Linked DNA regions of Acetivibrio cellulolyticus CD2. The protein of the gene in region 2 interacts with the protein of the main gene of each other region in a pairwise test. Links are inferred from orthologs where the notes say so. Each region holds a gene or a part of one and is shown on either strand. Other genes may lie near its edges.

What was found.
Region 1: the proteins of ACECE_RS0212440 (region 2) and ndk interact in binary tests that used the Escherichia coli proteins (3 or more experiments, as listed by UniProt). The link is inferred for Acetivibrio cellulolyticus CD2 from one-to-one orthologs.

The regions. Positions count from the first base shown.
Region 1 is NZ_JH556658.1:838,529-846,513, forward strand. The notes cover bases 1,545-4,535. They hold ndk (nucleoside-diphosphate kinase), read left to right. Parts: upstream 1,545-2,831; coding sequence 2,832-3,239; downstream 3,240-4,535. Other genes in these bases: ACECE_RS0219115 (glycoside hydrolase family 9 protein), read left to right, coding at 1,545-2,538; ACECE_RS0219125 (CheR family methyltransferase), read left to right, coding at 3,306-4,091; ACECE_RS0219135 (YkuS family protein), read left to right, coding at 4,453-4,535. In the rest of the region: more of ACECE_RS0219115, read left to right, coding at 1-1,544; more of ACECE_RS0219135, read left to right, coding at 4,536-4,740; ACECE_RS0219140 (RrF2 family transcriptional regulator), read left to right, coding at 4,956-5,405; cysteine desulfurase NifS, read left to right, coding at 5,543-6,724; Fe-S cluster assembly scaffold protein NifU, read left to right, coding at 6,726-7,178; tRNA 2-thiouridine(34) synthase MnmA, read left to right, coding at 7,171-7,985. UniProt on the Escherichia coli protein: Major role in the synthesis of nucleoside triphosphates other than ATP. The ATP gamma phosphate is transferred to the NDP beta phosphate via a ping-pong mechanism, using a phosphorylated active-site intermediate.
Region 2 is NZ_JH556657.1:68,749-76,471, forward strand. Bases 4,995-7,723 are described here. They hold ACECE_RS0212440 (5-formyltetrahydrofolate cyclo-ligase), read right to left. Parts: upstream 6,781-7,723; coding sequence 6,208-6,780; downstream 4,995-6,207. Other genes in these bases: rpoN (RNA polymerase factor sigma-54), read right to left, coding at 4,995-5,248; ACECE_RS0212435 (CPBP family intramembrane glutamic endopeptidase), read right to left, coding at 5,251-6,189; ACECE_RS0212445 (DUF2085 domain-containing protein), read right to left, coding at 6,807-7,418; ACECE_RS0212450 (zinc ribbon domain-containing protein), read right to left, coding at 7,477-7,723. Also shown: ACECE_RS0212405 (DNA polymerase IV), read right to left, coding at 1-358; ACECE_RS0212410 (dockerin type I repeat-containing protein), read right to left, coding at 569-1,420; ACECE_RS0212415 (recombinase family protein), read right to left, coding at 1,727-3,250; ACECE_RS0212425 (hypothetical protein), read left to right, coding at 3,556-3,864; more of rpoN, read right to left, coding at 3,881-4,994. UniProt on the Escherichia coli protein: Involved in the removal of 5-formyltetrahydrofolate.

The DNA of each region.
Region 1 (7,985 bases), on a different replicon or contig from region 2:
AAATATAGAAACATTATTGATCCTGATGGAGATGGGACAGTAGATTTACATGGTGGGTTTCACGATGCCGGAGACCATGTCCGGTTCGGCCTTCCTCAGAGCTATGCAGCCAGTACCCTTGGATGGGGCTTTAATGAATTCCGGGAGTCCTACAAGGCAATTGGAGAAGAGGAGCATATGATTGAGATTTTAAAGTATTTTACTGATACTTTTTTACGTTGCTCTTTTCTTGATGGTGATGGAAATTTGATTGCTTTTTGTTACATGGTAGGAGAAGGAGATGCTGACCATACCTACTGGGGACCTCCGGAACTATATCCTGAAAACATTCCGAGACCTGCTGATTTTGCTACTGCTGAAACTCCAGGGAGTGATGTGTGTGCCAGCACCGCTGCAGCACTTTGTACATCATATATGAATTTTAAGGATACCGACCCGAAATATGCTGAACAATGCCTGACTGTTGCCAAAGCAATGTATGATTTTGCAAAGAAGTACAGAGGAAAACATAATGGTGACGGCTACTACACCTCGGATTATGATGAGGATGAACTGGCGTGGGCAGCAGTATGGCTTTATCAGTGTACTGAAAACATGGATTACATAAAGGATATAACAGCGGTTGATGAAACAGGAAACTATATCGGGTATATGAAAAGGATAATACCCGAAACTTTTAAACAAAATATCTGGTATAATTCATGGGTACACTGTTGGGATGCAGTATGGGGAGGAACATTCTTGAAGCTTAATCAGTTATTCCCTGACAATGAATTGTATAACTTTATTGCACGCTGGAATGTAGAGTATCTGTCAGGTGGTGCTGCAAAACATGAAGACCCGAAAGATACAAATTATTATAAAACATCACCTGCTGGATATTCAATGATAAACGGTTGGGGATCGGCCCGTTACAATGCAGCTGCTCAATTATCAGCACTAGTTTACATGAAATACCATCCCGAAAGGACGGATTTCGGTGAATGGGCAAAGGGCCAAATGGAGTATCTTATGGGAAGAAACCCTATGGGATATTCCTATATAGTTGGTTACGGTTATGAGCAGGGCTTGCCTTTTGCTCATCATCCACACCACAGAGCAGCTCACGGATCAAAAACAAATAGTATGAATGATCCTGAGGAACACAGGCATATTTTATGGGGAGCTCTGGCAGGCGGACCTGATTTAAATGATTATCATATGGATTCAACCACTGAGTACGCTTACAACGAAGTTGCCGTTGACTATAATGCTGCCTTTGTAGGTGCCTGTGCAGGATTGTATAAATACTATGGTGAGGGGCAGGAGCCAATAGCGAATTTCCCACCTAAAGAACCAAGAGCTGACGATTACTATTGTGAGGTAAAATTAGCACGTGAAACGGAAGATAGTACTCAAGTCGTTTTAAGAGTGCATAATGAATCCTGTCAGCCCCCTCATTATGAAACAGGGATGATGGTAAGATATTTCTTTAATATAAGTGAACTTTTAGAATTCGGCCAAAGTATAGACGATGTTATATTTGCTATTGAATACGACGAACAGATATCAATGCAACAGGAACCTATTACATACAGGGGTCCTTTCAAATGGGATGATGCAGGAACATATTATTATGAATTGGATTGGAGCGGCAAGAAAATATACGGAGACAGAGAGCTGCAAATTTCGTTTAGAGCGAAACAGGACCCAAATTACATAACTCACTGGGATTCATCCAATGACTATAGCAAGCAAAATGCTACAAACACTTATTCAATAAATAAAAATGTACCTGTATATTTGAATGGTGTAAAGGTATACGGAGAGGAACCTCCCAAGATGAGCCCTACACCGACTCCAACAATTGACCCTAGTGCAACTCCAGATGGCAATTCTTCTATTAAGGTATCCTATAAGTGCGGAACGGAGAATTTGGCTAAAAACACTATAAGATCAACAATAAATATCCAGAATACCGGAACTAATCCGATAAATTTATCGGACATAAAGGTTCGCTATTGGTTTACAAATGACGGCAGCGAGCAGAATTCTTTTACATGTGAATATGCCGCTTGTGAAACGGAAAATGTAACCGGGAGTTTCTACAATATAGATAATCCGGTAGATAGCGCAGATACATATTGCGAAATATCCTTTACTAAAGAAGCAGGTAAACTTGCACCTGGTGGAAGTACCGGAGCTATACCTTTTAGAATCGAAAGTACCTCGGTTTATAACCAGACAAATGACTATTCATACGATTCCGAAATGGCCGACACATTTGGGGATAATAGCAAAATTACTGCTTATGTAAAAGATGATCTTAAATATGGTATTGAACCTGTTTTAACTAATATCATTATTGGTGATCTAAACTCTAGTGGAAGAGTTGATTCAATTGACTTTGCCATCATGAGAATGTATTTGCTTGGGCTTGTTAAATTTGATGAAGAGACTTATACTTATAGAGCAGATGTAAATAGAGATAAAACTGTTAATGCAATCGATTTTGCATTTCTTAGAATGTACCTTCTTGGAAAGATAACTTCTTTTTAGTTTATTTAGTTGGCAGCTTAAAAACTGTTACAATTAAGAATAACGGGCTGGAGCATTATGAATCTTAATCTCATCATCTGGTATAGAAATTTTATATCTATACTGATGATGAGATTAGGTTATGTTATGAAATAGTTCCCGTATTTAAAATTTTAGAAAGTGAATTTCTGAAAACGTGGTTGTACTCAATATCCACCGTGATTTTTATTTAGGAATATCTTTATTTTTTTGATGAAATATGTTAAAATTAGAATATTAGTCTATCTAAATATATCAATTCATAAGGAGAATATATGGAAAGGACTTTAGTTATCTTAAAGCCTGATACGGTTAGGCGCAAGCTTATCGGAGAAATCATTTTCAGGTTTGAAAAAAAGAATCTTACAATTACTCATATGAAGGTTATGAATATTGAAACAGAGGTTGCTATTGAACATTATGCTCATGTAAAAGCTCTTCCGATTTTTGAAGATATGATAAAGTATATGACTTCAGGCCCTGTTGTTGTTATGATCATAACTGGCGAAAATGCTATTGGTATTGTTAGAAATATGCTTGGCAAAACAAGTTCTTTTGAATCATTACCTGGTACGATTAGAGGAGATTTTGGTTATCACAGTTTTGAAAACTTGGTACATGCCTCAGACTCAGTTAATAGTGCTGAGTTGGAAATTAAAAGGTTTTTTCCATCGTTAGTATAATAATATGTAAGCTATTTAAAATAACATTTTATAAAAGTATGCTAAAAGAGAATGGAGAATGATCCCATGATAATGGATTATGAAGGCTTTAAAAAGGAGATATATAAACTCTCGGGAATTGATCTTAGTGCATACAAAGAAAAACAAATGAAGAGAAGACTGGACTCTCTTATCAGTAAGAATAGTTTTGATGGTTATTCTTCTTATGTAGAGGCATTAAAAGTCAATGTACGTTTGTATAATGAGTTTATCAACTTTATGACGATTAATGTTTCGGAATTTTATAGAAACCCTGAACAGTGGACAAAACTCAAGTCAATAATACTACCGATGCTGCTTGAAAAGAACAAAGAACTAAAGGTTTGGAGTGCTGCATGTTCTAGCGGTGATGAACCTTACACATTGGTTATGGTATTAAATGAAATGCTGCCTCTTAGTAAAATTAAGATAATTGCGACAGATATTGATAAGGATATACTTGAAAAGGCAAAAGCTGGTGTTTATCTAGACAAAAGTGTAGCAAATCTACCTGATGACTATAAAAGAAAGTATTTTGATGTTGAAGGAAATTTATATAAGATAAAGGATGAGGTAAAAAAGTGCGTCGAATTTAAACATCACAACTTGCTTGCTGATCCTTATCCCACAAATTGTGACCTTATCGTATGTAGAAATGTTTTAATTTACTTTACAGAAGAAGCAAAAACTGATATATATGTAAAGTTCAGCAACTCACTAAAAACTGGTGGAGTGCTCTTTGTAGGCAGCACAGAACAGATAATCCTTTGTAGTAAATACTGTTTTAAGTCTTTGCAAACTTTTTTCTATCAAAAGGAGAAAGATTTGATTTGAGATATCATTTTGCAGATGTATTAAAATCGTATAGAATAAAATTAATTTTTAGTTTTGATTTAAGAAAATTGCAACTCGAATGTCTTAAAATCGAGCTGTACTAGACAATTTTAAGAATATTTATCATAAAACGAAGGGAGAGAATCATGAAAAGAAGGATAATGGCCTGGATTTTGCTGGCCGGTTTTTTACTTTTGATTATCAATTTGGTAACTTTCCAAAAATTCCTTACAGCTAGCTTTACTTTATATATAATCATCATTGCATACTATCTTATCTTTATGAATAAAAAACAATAGGTTTTGTATGAAATTCAGAACTGTATAATAATACCACCTTTTGCTAATACTTATAGCAGGAGGTGGTTTTTATTATAGTAGCTGTTCAAAAGGGATTGGATAGTATTAAATCCGGACTTAGAGAGAAAGGTTTTGAAGTAGTGGATATAGAGAGCTATAATTATCCTATTGATGCAATTGTATACGAGGGAAATTCATTTCAAATCTCATATGTCTCAAGGAACAACATGCCGGAAATGACCATGGGCAAAAGATCAAATTATGGAGTATTTATGGTGAATTCTCTTGGCAAGACGGTAGGAGAGATAGCAGATATGCTAAATACAAGATATTATAGTCCGCTTTTTTAATGTTGTATTTTTTATGCCTTAGGCATAATGAAAAAAACTTCCGCTATAATTTTGCTACAACACGCATGCTTCGCATGGGTGTCCCGCAAAAAAGCGTAAGTAATTTTTCGTTCATGCCTTAAAATAAAGTTTAAATTCTATTGACAAATAAAGTTCTCAATGCTAATCTTATGATAGAAATACCAAGTAAAGTACTTGGAATTGGAGGACTATTAATGAAACTATCTACTAAGGGACGTTACGGTGTGAAGTCCATGCTTGACCTTGCACTTCATAACGGGGAAGGTCCTGTTGCGTTGAAAAGTATAGCAGAAAGACAGGATATTTCTGAAAACTACTTGGAACAACTTTTTGCGACCCTTAGAAAGGCAGGTCATGTTAAAAGTGTTAGAGGGTCACAAGGTGGTTATATACTTGCCAACAGTCCTGAAAACATCACAATTGGAGCCATTTTGAGAGCACTTGAAGGTTCACTTGCTCCCGTTGAGTGTGTAGTTGAGGATGATCCTATTAAATGTACAAAGTCGGATCAATGTGTCACCAGAATAATATGGGAAAAAATCAGGGACAAGGTTAATGAAGTAGTTGATTCCATAACACTCTACGACCTTATAGAAGAATATACAAAGAATAATGAAAGCAAAGGATATATATTCAATATATAATCCCTACAAATTTAGTAAGATATTTTTGCTTTAAACTAATTTTATAGGGAATAAATAAAAAAGCAATATAATAATAACGAGACTTATAGAACATTCTAATATATTTTTATTTAAATAATAAGTAAGGAGCACTGAATATGGATAACAGAATAATATACTTTGATCATGCAGCAACAACTCCTGTAAAGCCTGAGGTTATTGAAGAAATGATGCCTTATTTCAGAAATAAGTTCGGTAATGCCTCTTCAATATACAGTATAGGCAGAGAGAGTAAAAAAGCTGTAGAAGTGGCAAGAGAGAGGGTCGCAAAATCGTTAGGTGCACTAACAAGAGAGATATTTTTCACAGGTTCCGGTTCTGAAGCAGATAATTGGGCTATTAAGGGAGTAGCTTATGCAAATCGAGATAAGGGAAACCATATAATTACTACAGCAATAGAACATCATGCAGTGCTTCATACATGCCAGTATCTTGAAAGTGATGGATTTGAAGTTACTTACCTGCCTGTAGATGAAAACGGATTGGTTTCACCAGAACAGGTAAGAAACGCAATTAAACCTAATACAATATTGATAACAATAATGTATGCCAACAATGAGATTGGAACAGTTCAGCCTATAGCTGAAATTGGCAAAATTGCAAAGGAAAAAAATGTGTATTTCCATACAGACGCTGTACAGGCTGTAGGTAATATACCTATAAATGTTAATGAATTAAATGTAGATTTATTATCCCTTTCAGGCCACAAATTTTATGGTCCGAAAGGTGTAGGTGCCTTATATATCAGAAAAGGCGTTAAGATTACAACATTCCTTCATGGCGGTGCCCAGGAAAGAGGAAGAAGAGCAAGTACGGAGAATGTGCCTGGAATTGTTGGACTTGGAAAAGCAATTGAGCTTGCAACACAGAACATTGAGCAGTATAATAGAAAATTGATGGAATTAAGAGATAGGACTATTGAAGAAATTACAAAAAAAATACCGTTTGTGAAGCTAAATGGTGACAGATATAAGAGGCTGCCCGGCAATGTTAATTTTTCTTTTGAGTTTATAGAAGGTGAATCTCTTTTATTAATGCTTGATATGAAAGGAATTGCGGCATCGAGTGGCTCTGCATGTACTTCAGGCTCGCTTGATCCGTCCCATGTATTGTTGGCAATTGGCTTACCTCATGAGATAGCTCACGGTTCATTAAGAGTGACTTTTGGTGATGAAAATACTCATGAAGATGTAGATTATCTGATGGAAGTGTTGCCATTAATAGTTGAAAGATTAAGGGAAATGTCCCCATTATATGAAAAGGTGAAAAGAGGGAATTAATATGTATAGTGAAAAGGTAATGGACCATTTTATGAACCCTAGAAATGTTGGCGAAATTGATAACGCTGACGGTGTAGGTGAAGTAGGAAACGCTAAATGTGGCGATATTATGAAAATATATCTGAAAATAGAGAACGATATCATTAAAGATGCCAAATTCAAAACATTTGGCTGCGGAGCTGCAGTCGCAACCAGCAGTATGGCTACAGAGCTTGTTGTTGGCAAGACGGTTGAAGAGGCTCTCAAAATTACAAATCAGGCTGTTGCTGAAGCATTAGATGGTCTTCCTCCTGTTAAGATGCACTGCTCCAACCTTGCTGAAGAAGCTATAAGAGCAGCCATAGAAGATTATCTGAGAAAAAACGGCAGACTTGATGAAAGTTGTGACTGCGGTGCTTGCGGAAGACGTTGTGATGATATACACCATGAGTTTGATGAGGACGACGATGACTAAAAAGAGCGTTATGATAGGTATGAGCGGCGGCGTTGATAGTTCAGTAGCTGCCGCTGTACTTTTAGAAAAAGGTTATGATGTTATAGGTGTCACAATGCAAATATGGCCGGAAACTAAAGAAGAGGTCAAATTAACTGAAGGCGGCTGCTGCTCACTGTCGGCAGTTGATGATGCCAGAGGTGTAGCTAACAGCCTTGGGATACCATATTATGTACTTAATTTCAAAGAGGTTTTTGAAGAGAAGGTCATAAACTATTTTATAGACGAATACTTAAAGGGAAAGACGCCTAACCCTTGTATAGCGTGCAACAGGCATGTAAAATTTGAATCGCTGTTGAGCAAGGCTGTTTCGATGGGCCTTGACTATGTAGCTACAGGACATTACGCAATAATTGAATACGATGAGAATAGGAAGAGGTATCTTTTAAAAAAATCAGTAACACAGCAGAAGGATCAAACATATGCTCTGTACAATCTGACACAAGATCAGCTTTCAAAAGTGCTTATGCCTATTGGTAACTATAGCAAGGATGTTGTCAGGCAAAAAGCTGCAGAACTTGGACTTTGTGTTGCATCAAAGCCTGACAGCCAGGAGATATGCTTTGTAGATGACAACAATTACGGTAGATTTATCCAAGAAAACACCGATAAAAAAATAGTTCCGGGGAATTTTGTAGATACAAAGGGGAATATTCTAGGAAGGCATAAAGGCTTAATACACTATACAGTCGGACAAAGAAAGGGCTTAGGGATCGCTTTTGGAAAACCAATGTATGTTATTGGCCTGGATGTTAAGAATAATAATGT
Region 2 (7,723 bases):
TTCCAAAAAGCTTGGATGATTCAGTGACGTCAAGCCAACATTCATCAATTCCAAAAGATTCTACCAGGTCCGTATAATAACTGTAAATTTTTCTTGCCTCTTTACTAAAATAAATGTATGTCTCATAGTCAGGTCGCATGACAATCAAATTCGGGCATTTCTGCTTTGCCTGCCAAATTGCTTCTCCAGTTTTAACACCATATCCTTTTGCAATTAAATTCTTTGTTAAAATAATCCCATGCCGCTGCTCGACAGATCCCCCAACTGCTACGGGTTTATCCCTTATTTCAGGATTTTTCATACATTCAACACTTGCATAAAAGCTGTTTAGATCTGAATGTAGTATAATTTTTTCCATAACACCACCTGCTATATATAGAATAGCACGAACATATGTTCGTAGTCAAGATTAATTGATAATATTATATGATATTATCAATTAATGAGTAGAATGAGTAGAAAAAATTAGTCGACGAGGCTGTTGCCCATGTCGACACTATATTGAAACAAACCCAGTAATGGATGATTTGCTAACCTTATACTGGGTTTTGAGCTGTCAAATATTTATTTATATTCCATCTTTCTTCATCGCCTCAACTATTTTACAGTGATTTATCAGATCTTGATCTGATTTAACCTCACTGGTGTAATTTAGGCCGTATGGCCAAAAATGCATACTATCACCTTTTAATACAGCACTGTTGTCTCCTGTAATTGCTCTTATCTCTGCAGTTGCATAAGTACCAGTGTAAACATTATTAACTATTAAAGAAGACCATTTGCTAGATGTTCCAACTCCAACGGTGTGGGCAATTTCATGCATAGCAGTAATATGGTTCATGTAACTGCGGTTTGAACCAAATCTTATAGTACCGTTTATATTTCCATCAGCTGTTGAAACCGAAGTTTCATAAACAATCTTAAGTGATTTCTTTATTGTTGTATAATCGTTGTAGAATGATACCGCTTTATCCATAGCACTCTGTATTTTATCATAGGCATCTTTCTGGTCATCTGTAGGGTTTGAAACCTTTTCCAGCGTGTATGTAACATTTCCCTTCTTAGGAGTTGAGGTCGGCACAGGAGTTGCTATAGGTGTACCATCTGCTGGAAATTTAGTAATAATACCTAACAAAAAACTTCTCATAAGCGCAAAATCAATTGAATTAAAGCTTCCATCTGCATTTACATCCGCTATCGTCATCCCATTTGAAACAGGAAACCCAGAACTAATTCCCAACAAAGAACTTCTCATCAACGCAAAATCAATTGAGTCTACCTTGCCACTGCCATTGACATCTCCATACACCACCTCTGCCGAATGAACAAACGATGAAAAAGATATACTCAACACTGTTATCAATAGAAACGCTACAATTTTTACTATAATAGGTTTTTGAAATAAAACTGATTTAATCATAATATTTGCCACCTCTCCCCTAATAATTTTTCACCTTATACAAATGCGCAATATCCCTAATTTTTTAAGGAGTATGATTAATTATATCATTTCAATTTAAGAGTATTAAGTTCATATTTATTATTCTGCAATGTGATATAATACAATTTATTACCATTACCCCAACAATACTCAGTTGCAATAATATTTCTATTTTCAGTTAAATAATCTTCTGAATTAAATATGGTTGTTTTTTTCTTATTCTCTAAATCATATAAATAAATGCTAGTAGGAGTATTTCCTAGCTGATATGCTATATATTTTCCATTAGTAGTTATACTCCACTATGATCCCCCCAGACTTTGTAAGCCTCTCCCGATCGTCTGAAGCTACCAAATCTCCCCAAATCTCAGCCGAATATTTATCTCCCGAATCAAAAATTACGACTTTACCAACAACCGTTCTTATAATCTCATTCGTAATCACATCAGAACTTACCTTTCTTTTTAGCATATCCACTATCTCTGAAGTATCCGGAATGCTTAAGCTATTTTTCTTTATATCCTGTATTTCCCCTCTTAATAATCCAACTTTTTCTTCCAGCTGTTTATTCATCCTTATAAACAAATCCTCAGATATCTTTTCATCAAGCCTATCCTGGTAAAGCATCTCCTGCTGTCTGAGTTTTAGGTTGAGTTGTTTATTTAACCTCTCAATTTCAACCTGACTATCATCATTGGAAAATAACTTTTCTATTCTCCCCATCAGCTTTGAATCTGCCTCAATTCCTTCAACTAACTTTAAAAGGTCCTCCATTACAATATCAATCAGTTCTTTCTCCTTTATATGATGGCTGGTGCAATCCGACTTTCCGTTTTTGCCATAACTGCTGCAAATATAAGACATAGGTCTGTCTTTCCTCATTCTCGCAAACATTGCACTCCCGCATCTACCACAATATACAATGCCTCTAAAAAGGTGTATAACCCCTTTATGTGGACTAGAATCCACACTCTTATCATCCCTCAGCTTCTGAACCCGGTAAAATTCGTCTTTACTGATTATTGCATCATGTGTATTTTCCGTTATCACCCACCTATCCTCAGGAAGGCGCCTCGTCTTTTTGCTTTTAAAGCTTATCCTTTCACTTATTCCCTGCACAGTATCCCCAATGTACACCCTATTGCACAATATCCGCCTTACACCAACAGGATTCCAGGTACTCTTTGAAGGTGAAGCACAACCCCTTTGATTTAAATAACCTGCTATATAGCTATACCCCCAACCTTCCTGGTAGAGCCTGTATATCTCCTTTACCACTTTTGCCTCATCCTGATTTACAATCAGTTTATTTTTTTCATTCGGAGACTTTATATAACCAAAAGGTGAATTACCAATGTATTCACCCTTTTGTATCTTAAATCTTATATTTGCACGTATCTTTCGCGAAATATCTTTTATATACCTCTCATTGTACCAAGTGTCAATACCAACCGTATCATTGTCCTTCAAGCTATCATATCTTCCATCATATGTAATTACTCTGACATCGTTTTCTTCAAGGTAGTCCAAAAACAAAAGAGTCTTTGCATTATTCCTTCCTAGCCTGGACAAATCCTTAACCACCAGCAGGTTTATAACACCCTTCGAAACATCGCTTTTAAGCTGTTCAATCCCTTTTCTTTCAAATCCTGCACCCGATACATTGTCATCAATATATGTCCTGACTATACTGCCTAAATTCCTGCTCTCAATAAAGTCTTCCAGCAACCCCTTCTGAGTTTCAATAGTCTCGTAATTCTGCTCATTATCATCTCTGCTTTCACGGACGTAAATGCCTATTTTATACAATTCCCCATGTATGGTTTTACACTCCCTTTCAGCAGTTACGCTTTATATCTTGTCACCTAAGAGCACTTTCGCTATTTTTACCAGAACCTCCTCCACTTCCAATTGCCTTTTAAACTTCTTTATAATAATTCTGGATTCCTTTTTTTTCTTCATTTTCAAACAGAAACACCTTTAAATCTACTAAGAAATATATATGCTGAAATTTGCAATAATAAAAATTGTCCATAGCGCAAATCCCCTGTTGAATATATATTTCTTTTATGTGTATAATTATATTAATAAAACTTACATTTGAGGGTGATCAAATGAACGGTGAAATTCCTGAGAAACTCAGGTACTTCTTAAAAAACGGCATAAAAGACGTTGATGACGGTTATGAATATGCCTCAGAGCTAAATAGAATTCTTAATTCAGATGAATGCCAGACTTCCCTTTCCGGAAAACAAATTGAATTATTGAGAGAATATGCTGATAAGGCAAGAAAAGTAGGAGAAATAAATTACTATTCAGAGCAAAAAATTAAGGATTTAGAGAGGGAATTTTTCGGTGAGAATGGAATTCTTGGATATCTTGGGGAAACTATAGCTCCTTCCAAACCTGTGTGGCCCTTTTAGGAAACAATATTTTTCCTTAATACTTCTTTCTCTTTGCAGCAACAGGTATGTTTAGTTCGGTTCTGTACTTGGCAACAGTGCGGCGCGATATTTCCATGCCGCACTTTATAAGAACCTGAACAATCTCATTATCATTTAGCGGAAACTTTTTATCTTCTGAATCTATAATTTCTTTTATTTTTAACTTAACATTCTCACTTGTCATATCTTTGCATGTGCTTGTAGAAACTCTTCCCGGGAAAAATAATTTCATGTCAAAGATTCCCCATGAACATTGAAGAAATTTTCCACTGACAGTCCTGCTGACAGTCGATTCATGCATGTTGATATCTTTTGCAACGTCCTTCATCGTAAGAGCTTTTATATGGTCTTTTCCCATTTTAAAAAATTCAACTTGATGCTTAACAATGCTATCAGCTACTTTACTCAATGTTATCTTGCGTTGCTCAATACATTTTATCAGCCACTGTACACTGTCTATTTTGGATTGAATGAATTTTTTTGCTTCAATGTTTATATCTTCCTGCAGGATTGTTTTGTAGTAGCCGCTTATATTCAATATTGGCAGCGCTTCTTCGTTTATAATTGCTTGAAACTTTCCATCTATCTCTCTTACAACTACATCCGGGATAATAAACTTTATATCCTCATACTCATAAAACTCCCTACCCGGCCTTGGCTCTAGTGATCGGATAATCTCATATATCTGTACAACTCTCTCTAAGCTAATACCCATACTCTTTGCGATATGCGTTATCTTATTGTTCGCCAGATCCTCAAGATGATTTTCAATTACATCTATAACTTCCCTGTCCTTATTTCCCATTTGAGCAAGCTGGATTCCAAGACACTCTTTAATACTCCGGGCACATACTCCTGGTGGGTCAAAAGTCTGAATAAGACTCAAAACTCTTTCAACTCTTTTTACGGGAACGTTAAAAAATGAAGCCGCTTCACTAATCATTACAGCCAAATATCCATTGTGATCAACATTGTCAATCAGATATTCGCCTACTTCCATATCCTTACCCGTGACATCTGAAGTATGAAGTTGAAGCAGGAGATGCTCTTTAAGTGAAATTACCGTAGATGCCCTATCAACTGAAATATTCTCAATTGCTTCTTCACTATTCTCATTATAGTTCCAGCTGCTTATATAATCATCATTTGAATAATTCTCGTAGGACATTGGAAACAAAATTTCTTCTTTTCGTTTTATATCATTTGGATTAACTTCTAAGGCAGGGTTTGCCTCCATCTCATCTTCTATATATTCAATAAGTTCTCTAGAATTCATTTTTAATATTTCAAACGCCTGCCTTAATTGCGGCGTAAGAATTATTTTATGGGATTGAACAAGACTCAAATCAAAATTGAAATCCAAAGTTATCCCCCCAAATAAAGAGTAAGCAGATACAACGCTGTAGATAATGTATATAATGCAATTACAATAATTACGGGCCAATGGGAAAGTATTGAAATTACATCATTTGCAATAGTTGTTTTTGATTTTCTAATACTATATTTCCCTTTGGTAACAGAATTAAAACATAACAACAGCAAAAATATAAAAAAGATACTTACGGCCCCAAATGCCAATGTATAAAACAAATCCTGCAGTGTATAAAAGCTTGAATCTTCCTCTACGTTTCTCATTGAATATTGCAGCAGTGTAGCCAGAAAGTTATTCATAAAATGAGCTATTGCCCCTGCAAATATGGAATTAGTCCTCACTACATAGTACCCAATCAGCAGTCCTAGAAATATAGGTCCTAATAAGTTGGTAATATCAAAATGGAAAACACCAAACATTATCGAAGAGATGACAATTGCTTTCATTGTGCCCCTGCTCTCATAGGCCTTAAGCAAAAGTCCCCTGTGTAGGATTTCTTCACATATTGCAGGTGCTACCGCTATTACAAGTATTGAAACGAGTACTTCTCCAAGATTTTGGGGTATTGGTATTGAAGTATCTTCAGGAGTGGGGCCAACAAATTGTAAGATATAAGCAATTATTGAATTTAAAGATGTAGCTGCATAAAAGGCAGGCACAGAAATCAATATTATCAGGAACGACGGTAATACCCCCGGGCTGTTAAACCTTAGTGTTTCCTTAATATTTACCCCCTTTCCGATCATATAAAATAATGCCGGAAACAGAATACAATAGAACTGAAGCATTAAAAGCAGCAACAACATGTCATCATCAAGGAAATTGCCATAAAACCCGTTTACTATCTCAATAACAATAGAAAATAATATATTTATTATTGCTACAAATAAAAAAACTTTATTTGCACCGGTAACCGCTACTTTATTATTCACTATAATAACCCCTTCTGCCTATATAATTCTCTCCTCTGTTATAACAAAATCTAAGGGTATATCATGTTCTTCAACAGGAATATCATCATATATCTGAAATTCAAAAGCAATTCCAATCTTAGTACAGTCAGGCTTAACGGCCTCAAGAAATCTATCATAGAAACCTGCCCCATAACCTATTCTATTTCTGCCTGTGTCAAATGCAACTCCCGGTACTATGACCAAATCAATTTCTTTCACGTTAAAAACCCTGGCACTATCCTTTCTTGGCTCTAAAATTCCAAATACACCAGGCATTAAATCGTTCTCCAAATTCACAACCTCATAGGGTACAACCTTTTTTATTCCATTAATTGAATCAACCAGAGGCAACACTACTCTTTTTCCATGTTTGAAACAATAGTCTATTATATATCCGGTCATTACCTCGTTTTTGAAGTCCATGTAACACATTATTGCTTGACTTGCTTTAAATGAATCCAACTTAATAAGTCTTTGAGCTATTTCAAAGCTTTTACTCTCCACTTCTTTTCTGGATGCACTTTTTCTATAGCAAGCAACTTCTTCTCTTATAAGCTTTTTAGTTCTCAACTTTCCTCACCTTTAAAATTTCCAAATTATAATATCAGTGATCTTATCGGCCCCAATAGCAAGCATCTTAATACATATAGCAATCCGAAAGCAATTATAGTCAAAACCGAAGCATACAAAACACTGCTTTTAGGGTTCCCAATATTTAACATCTTAATCAAAGTAAAAATAAACCTTCCAATTATAAATACCAACCCAATTATACTTGCAGTTGCAACTATTGCCCATCTTAGTATACTAAACCTTAGAATGACAACGCATACCAAAATATTTATAAAAGACAATATGACTACGTCAATCCAACCATCAATTATTTTTAATTTGTTAGCCTCATAAACTTTAAAATTTGCAGCCGGAATAAGCAAAATACCCATAGACATGCCAAAAAAAATCCCTGTCACCAGCCTTATAATATTATCAGTCTGTCTTATAGAAATATACGAAGTGACAGCATCGACCATCATAGGAATCATTAATATAGCTAATATTACACTTATCCCTGTCGATGGAACCCTGTCAGATCTAAGTTTTCCTCTGACAATACAATATACCAGTACAATAAAAATCCCCAAGTATATACCCGTATCCCTAGCACAAAACGGTAGGGGCATTCCATCAATAAAGATAGTTCTCTCCATCAGTTGATGGCACACAAAACTCCCAATTAAATAGTATATTCTTGAAATCATAACTTGGCTAGCTATTTGACAATGCGCTTACTAAAACACAACACGAGGCACACATTAATACAAAAATAATCAGGGAATTGACTAAAAGTGCCAATCCAAAGGACTTTTTATCAGTATCATCTTCAGAATTCATAAAAACAATTGCAACTATGACGCCGACCAACTGGCCGATCCCCGGTATAAGGTTGCATATTGCTGTTAAAAACACTTTCATTGCATTGCTTAAAGAAGGCTTTCCCTCTGCACTCTGTCTG